Regions from separate parts of the Streptomyces solicathayae genome, predicted to be linked through region 1. Evidence: riboswitches for the same ligand, from Rfam matches in the RefSeq annotation. Region 1 holds a riboswitch; each other region holds the start of a gene.

Region 1 (2,257 bases):
CAATCAGTTCGAGCTTCTGCAGCAGATCCTCGACGACCTCGCGATCCTCGGGCGTCAGCGAGGCTGCGTTCACCTCGCCAAGTCGCAGACGGCGCCGTACCTTTCTGAGGGGAGGCGCCTGGAACTCCTGGTGGATGGCGATCAGTGACTGAAGCGCTCTGGTGTGCTTGGACTCCTTGATCTGCTCCCGCGCGTATACGCATGCGACGATCACCACAACCGCGCTCAGCGCGCCGCTCACCCCTTGCACGGCGTCCCACACAGCAACATCCCCACCCCGGGCGGGGACGTCCGGCATCCCCGCGTACCTCCCGACACCCTACTTTCCGAGCCCTGCCCACCCGGTGCCCTACGTCCGCGGTGACCAGGAATTGGGTCCGAGACCCACTCCTGCTCACCGGCTAGGAACGGTGTCGTACGGCCTCGGTGAGGCGGTCGGCCGCGTCGATGGCGACCTTCGCGAGCCGGGCGCCAGGGTGGCGGGTGAGGCGTTGGATCGGGCCGGTGACGGTGATGGCGGCCACGACACGATGGGCCGGGTCGCGCACCGGCGCCGAGACGGAGGCCATGCCGGGTTCGCGCTCACCGATCGACTGGGCCCAGCCTCGGCGCCGTACGCCGCTCAACGCGGTGGCGGTGAAGCGAGCCCCCTGCAGACCGTGGTGGTAGCGCTCGGGCTCCTCCCAGGCCAGCAGGACCTGGGCGGCGGAGCCGACCTTCATGGGGAGTGCGGAGCCGACGGGTACGACGTCGCGCAGGCCGGTGGTCCGCTCGGCGGCGGCGACGCAGACGCGCATCTCCCCCTGTCGGCGGTAGAGCTGCGCGCTCTCGCCTGTGGTGTCGCGCAGGGCGCTGAGGACCGGGCCGGCCGCGGCCAGCAGGCAGTCCTCTCCCGCGACGGCCGAGAGCTCGGCCAGTCGGGGGCCGAGGACGAAGCGTCCCTGCAGGTCCCTGCCGACCAGGCGATGGCGTTCGAGAGCGGTGGCGAGCCGGTGGGCCGTGGGCCGAGCCAGGCCGGTGGCGGCGACGAGCCCCGCCAGAGTGGCCGGCCCCGAGGCCAGCGCACCGAGGATCACCGCGGTCTTGTCGAGGACACCGACATCGCTGGAAATATCCGACATGTTCACGAAAGGGGGTACTCCAGTCTCGGCCCGCGACGTCATGAATCGCGGGGAAGCTCGCCCAGGCGAGGGCAGGGACGGTCAGCGAGGAAGGGCCGAAGTGGTCGGCCGCTATGCCGCGGTGATCGCGAGACGGGCACAGATGGCGACGCGCGTACGGATCGCGAGACGGGTACGCGGAACACGAAGGCCCGGAGCCGAGAGACCTTGGGCAAGGGGCAGCACAGAGAGCACCGTGTCTCCTCATCTTTTCCCGCGCCACGTTGGCGCGGGCCGGAGTTGGCACTGATCCCGACGGCGCGGCGCGAACATTGAGCGCCGAGTCGACCGGGGAGTTGCCGGGGCTTCGTAGGGCCGGTCCCTCCACCCCTCTGGATGATTCGCGAGGAACGATACAAGACTCCCGGCGCTGCCTGCCAACGGGTTCCCGGCAACGCAATCGGCAGGTCGGGCCGACCACGACGCTGACGCCGTATCGCGTGTAGCCGCTGACCTCCAGGCCCGATCCCAGGCCGGAAGTGCGTGCCACGTCGCCCGTCTTGCGGACGCTCGGCGCAGGTCGCGCGCTGGGCGCTCCGCCAAGCGATTACCATCCCTCCGGGATGATCTGGTCCAAACCGCCACAAACTCCGGACACAGTCTCCGGCCGACGCGCGACAACGACGAGGAGCAGACCACGTGAGCCGACCGCACGCTCGCCCACACCCCGGGACAACGCCGGGCGAGACGCCGCTCGGGGAGCCCCGCTGGCCGATGGCCACGGCCGTGCTGGCCGCCATGGCGCTGACGCTGCTGCTCCCCGACGACCTGCGGCTGGCGCCCGCTTGGGTGCTGCCCTCCGTGGAGGGGCTGCTCCTGCTCACGTTGATCGCGGGCGACCCGGGCCGGATCGACCGCCGCTCCGTCGCGCTTCGTGCCGTGTCGATCGCGCTGGTCTGCGTTCTCGCTCTCGGTGCCGTCTGGTCGACTGTCCAGCTGATCGACGACATCCTGCACAACGGGAAGGAGACGGCATCCGCCACCAGTCTGCTCCAGACCGGAGCCAACGTCTGGGTCGGAACCGTCCTCGCCTTCTCCTTGCTGTACTTCGACCTCGACGGCGGTGGTCCCGCGGCCCGTGTTCAGCGGATGCCCGC
Region 2 (2,257 bases), 1.8 Mb from region 1:
CGTACAGCTTGTGCCCGGAGAACGCGACCCAGTCGACGTCCAACTCCCGTACGGAGACGGGGTGGTGGGGGGCGAGCTGGGCGGCGTCCAGGACGATCCGGGCGCCGTGCGCGTGGGCGGCCGCGGCCAGCTCCCGTACCGGCCACAGCTCGCCGGTGACGTTGGAGGCGCCGGTCACGCAGACGAGGGCCGGGCCGTTGGGCTCACGGCCGGCGAGCGCGCGCTCCAGGGTGTCGACCGCCTGCTGCGGGGTGCGCGGCGCATTGAGGTAGGTGACCCGGGCGTCCTTCCAGGGCAGCAACGAGGCGTGGTGCTCGGTCTCGAAGACGAACACCTGGCAGTCGGCGGGCAGGACGGCGGCGAGCAGGTTGAGCGAGTCGGTGGTCGAGCGGGTGAAGACGACCTGGTCGTCCTCGCGGCAGTCGAGGAACTCGGCGACGGTGACCCGGCTGTTCTCGAACAGGTCGGTGGAGAGCTGCGAGAGGTACCCGGCGCCGCGGTGCACGCTGCCGTAGTACGGCGCGTACGCGGCGACGTCGTCCCACACCCGCTGCAGGGCCGGCGCGCTGGCCGCGTAGTCGAGCGCGGCGTACGTGACCTCGCCGCCGATCACGAGCGGGACGGTGACGTCGCGGCCGAGGACGGGCAGCGGGGCGGCACAGCAGGGGTCGGCGGCCGGCTCGGCGACGGCGGAGGTGGCGGCGGTGGCGACGGCGGCGTGCGGGCGTGCGGACATGGCGGTATCTCCCGGCAGGACAAGGCGAAAGGCGTGAAGGGGCCCGCAGGGCAGCACGAAGTGACGTGCCGGACACGGGTGTTGCCTCGACGCACGGCGAGAAAGGGGCCGCACGGAGGTGGGGAGGAGGGGGCCGGAGGCCCTAACGCATTCGCTTGCTCACGAGACTGCTCCCTTGAGGACCAGGACCCCAGGGTGTCGCAGGGGTCCGCGCTTGCCGTGGACCTTGCTGTCCACGGCCTGGTCTTCACCCGGGGCACCCCGCCACGGACGGAGGGTTGCCGGACAGCGAGCCGGGGCTTCGTAGCTGTCACTCATGACCTGGCCAAGAAGTTATGCCACGTGATCGCCCCGACGCAACCCGTGTCCGGGATCCGGGACGCGAAAGAGGGGCCCGGACGACCCCGGACCCCTCTGCCGCACGCCCAATCGCTACGCGTTGCTCACGGCCACCCAGCGCTCCAGCGCCCGGCGCGCGGACCCCGAGTCGATCGACTCGGCGGCCTGCTCCATTCCGGCCCGCAGCTGCTCCGCCAGGGTGCCGCTGCCGGGGTTCAGGGCGGTCAGTGCCGCCGCCGAATTGAGCAGGACGGCGTCCCGTACCGGACCGGTCTCGCCGGCCAGCAGGCGCCGGGCCACGTCCGCGTTGTACGAGGCGTCGGCGCCGCGCAGCGCCTCCACGGGGACCAGCTCGATGCCGACGTCCCGCGGGTCGAAGGACTCCTCGCGCACCGCGCCGTCGCGGACCACCCACACCTTGGAGGTGGCGGTGGTGGTCAGCTCGTCCAGGCCGTCGTCGCCGCGGAAGACCAGGGCGGAGGAGCCCCGCTCGGCCAGTACGCCGGCCATGATCGGGGCCATCCGAGGGTCGGCCACACCGGTCGCCTGTGCCTTCACCCGGGCCGGGTTGGTGAGCGGGCCGAGGAAGTTGAAGACGGTGCGCACGCCGAGCTGGCCGCGGGCCGCGGCGACGTGGCGCAGCGCCGGGTGGAACTTCACCGCGAAGCAGAAGGTCACGCCTGCCTCCTCGGCGACCTCGACGACCCGCTTCGGGGTGAGCTCCAGGTTGACGCCGAGCTTCTCCAGGACGTCCGAGGACCCGGAGGCGGAGGACGCGGCCCGGTTGCCGTGCTTGACGACCTTGGCCCCGGTGCCGGCCACCACGATCGCCGACATGGTGGAGATGTTGACCGTCTTCGCGCCGTCGCCGCCGGTGCCGACGATGTCCACGGAGGGGCCGGAGACGTCGATCAGGTTGGCGTGCGCGTACATCGCCTCGACCAGACCGGTCAGCTCCTGGACCGTCTCCCCCTTGGCCCGCAGCGCCACCGCGAAGCCGGCGATCTGGGCGTCGGTGGCCTCGCCGCTCATGATGCGGTCCATCGCCCACGCCGTGGCCTCGGTGCTCAGGTCCTCACCGGCCAGCAGGGTGTTCAGGACGACGGGCCAGGAGCGGCCCGCCGTGGTAGTGCCTCCAGCGGGGGTCACAGCGCTCATGGTCGCTCCTCGTCGTACGGAAAG
Region 3 (2,257 bases), 3.2 Mb from region 1:
GCTTGCTCCGTTTCAGTTGGCCAGGCCGGCGTCGCGGAACGCGTCCAGGCTCGGGCGGATGGTGGCGGTCGCCTGAGAGGTCTCGGCCACCGCGTCCAGGGTCTTGAGGCCGTCACCGGTGTTGAGGACCACGGTGGTCAGCGTCGGGTCGAGGACGCCGTCCTCGATGAGCTTCTTCGTCACGCCGACGGTCACGCCGCCCGCGGTCTCCGCGAAGATGCCCTCGGTCCGGGCCAGCAGCTTGATGGCGTCCACGACCTGCTCGTCGTTCACGTCCTCCACCGCGCCGCCCGTCCGGCGGGCGATGTCCAGGACGTACGGGCCGTCGGCCGGGTTGCCGATGGCGAGCGACTTGGCGATGGTGTTCGGCTTCTGCGGACGGACCACGTCGTGACCGGCCTTGAAGGCGGCCGACACCGGGGAGCAGCCCTCGGCCTGGGCGCCGAAGATCTTGTACGGCTTGTCCTCGACGAGGCCCAGCTTGATGAGCTCCTGCAGACCCTTGTCGATCTTCGTGAGCTGCGAGCCGGAGGCGATCGGGATCACGATCTGGTCGGGCAGCTGCCAGCCGAGCTGCTCGCAGATCTCGTACGCGAGGGTCTTGGAGCCCTCGCCGTAGTACGGCCGCAGGTTGACGTTGACGAAGCCCCAGCCCTCGCCCAGCGGGTCGCCGATGAGCTCCGAGCAGAAGCGGTTGACGTCGTCGTAGTTGCCCTCGATGCCGACGAGTTCGCCGCCGTACACCGCGGCCATGACGACCTTGCCCTGCTCCAGGTCGTGCGGGATGAACACGCAGGAGCGGAAGCCGGCGCGTGCGGCGGCGGCGCCGACGGCGCCGGCCAGGTTGCCGGTGGAGGAGCAGGACAGGGTGGTGAAGCCGAAGGCGCGGGCGGCCTCCAGGGCCTGCGCGACGACGCGGTCCTTGAAGGAGTGCGTCGGGTTGCCGGAGTCGTCCTTGACGAACAGCTTGCCCGGCTCGACGCCGAGTTCGCGGGCGAGGTTGTCGGCCTGGACGAGCTTGGTCCAGCCCGGGTTCAGGTTCGGCTTGTCGGCGACGTCGGCCGGGACGGGCAGCAGCGGGGCGTAACGCCAGATGTTGGCGGGGCCGGCCTCGATCCGCTTGCGCAGCGCCTCGGGGTCGCCCTCGGGAAGGTCGTACGCGACTTCGAGCGGCCCGAAACAGAGTTCGCAGGCGAAGATCGGACCGAGCGGGAACTTCTCACCGCACTCACGACAGGAAAGGCCGGAAGCGGGACCGAGGTCGACGGTGGTTGCGGTGTCAACAGTCTGTACAGCCATGGAGGCGAGGCCCTTTCTCCTCATCTTCCTCACGGCGCATTTCGCCATGAGACGGATTTGGCACCTTCCCTAGCCGGGAGCCTCGCGGCCGCGGATTCGCGGACGAGACCGGCTGGAGGGTTGCCGGGGCTTCAACGGGCCGTTTCCCTCTGCCCCTCTGGATGAGCGGTATTCGGTTGTGGGACGCGGGCGGGACCCCGACATGCATCGGGCCTCCGCGTTGTTCAAGACTGTAACCGAAGGCTCGGACGGCGCGAGACGGTCGTCCGAACCGCGAGATGGATCACAAACCGCAACTGGGGAGTAACGGACGTGCTGGAAGAAGTGGAGCGCTGGCTCGGGCGGCGCTCCTGGTCGGTGACCGATCGCCCGCTCGACCAGATCCTGGCCGCCAAGCGCGCGACGACGGTGAGCGTCGTGCTGCCCGCGCTGAACGAGGAGGCGACGGTCGGCGACATCGTCTCCGTGATCCGCCGCGAGCTGATGTCGGAGGCGGTCCCGCTCGTCGACGAGCTGGTGGTGGTGGACTCCGGGTCCACGGACCGGACCGCGGAGGTGGCCGCGGTAGCGGGCGCCCGGGTGGTGGCGCGGGACGCGATCCTGCCGCGGATCCCGGCCGTCCCCGGCAAGGGCGAGGTGCTGTGGCGGTCGCTGATGGCGACCAGCGGCGACATCGTCTGTTTCGTCGACGCGGACCTGCGGGACTTCTCGGCGGACTTCGTCACGGGGATCGTCGGCCCGCTGCTGACCGACCCGGACGTGGAGTTCGTCAAGGCGATGTACGACCGCCCGCTCGGGGACACGCCCGGACAGGGCGGCCGGGTGACGGAGCTGGTGGCGCGCCCGCTGCTGAACCTGCACTGGCCGCAGCTTGCCGGCTTCGTGCAGCCGCTGGGCGGCGAGTACGCGGCCCGCCGCTCGCTGCTCGAACGGCTCCCGTTCCCGGTCGGGTACGGGG

The links. A riboswitch is a leader RNA that binds a small molecule or an ion and turns the genes downstream of it on or off. The one in region 1 is predicted to bind S-adenosylmethionine.
Region 2: another riboswitch for S-adenosylmethionine. It lies ahead of R2D22_RS26965 (aminotransferase class V-fold PLP-dependent enzyme); the one in region 1 lies ahead of R2D22_RS34980 (IclR family transcriptional regulator).
Region 3: another riboswitch for S-adenosylmethionine. It lies ahead of thrC (threonine synthase); the one in region 1 lies ahead of R2D22_RS34980 (IclR family transcriptional regulator).

What each region holds. Positions count from the first base shown of each region.
Region 1 is NZ_CP137573.1:7,658,027-7,660,283, forward strand. It holds gene R2D22_RS34975 (hypothetical protein) at 1-298, opposite strand, end outside; gene R2D22_RS34980 (IclR family transcriptional regulator) at 402-1,121, opposite strand; SAM riboswitch class I at 1,362-1,503, opposite strand; gene R2D22_RS34985 (hypothetical protein) at 1,875-2,257, shown strand, end outside.
Region 2 is NZ_CP137573.1:5,819,418-5,821,674, reverse strand. It holds gene R2D22_RS26965 (aminotransferase class V-fold PLP-dependent enzyme) at 1-736, opposite strand, end outside; SAM riboswitch class IV at 942-1,058, opposite strand; gene trpD (anthranilate phosphoribosyltransferase) at 1,169-2,233, opposite strand.
Region 3 is NZ_CP137573.1:4,410,257-4,412,513, reverse strand. It holds gene thrC (threonine synthase) at 13-1,323, opposite strand; SAM riboswitch class I at 1,317-1,467, opposite strand; gene R2D22_RS20385 (glucosyl-3-phosphoglycerate synthase) at 1,612-2,257, shown strand, end outside.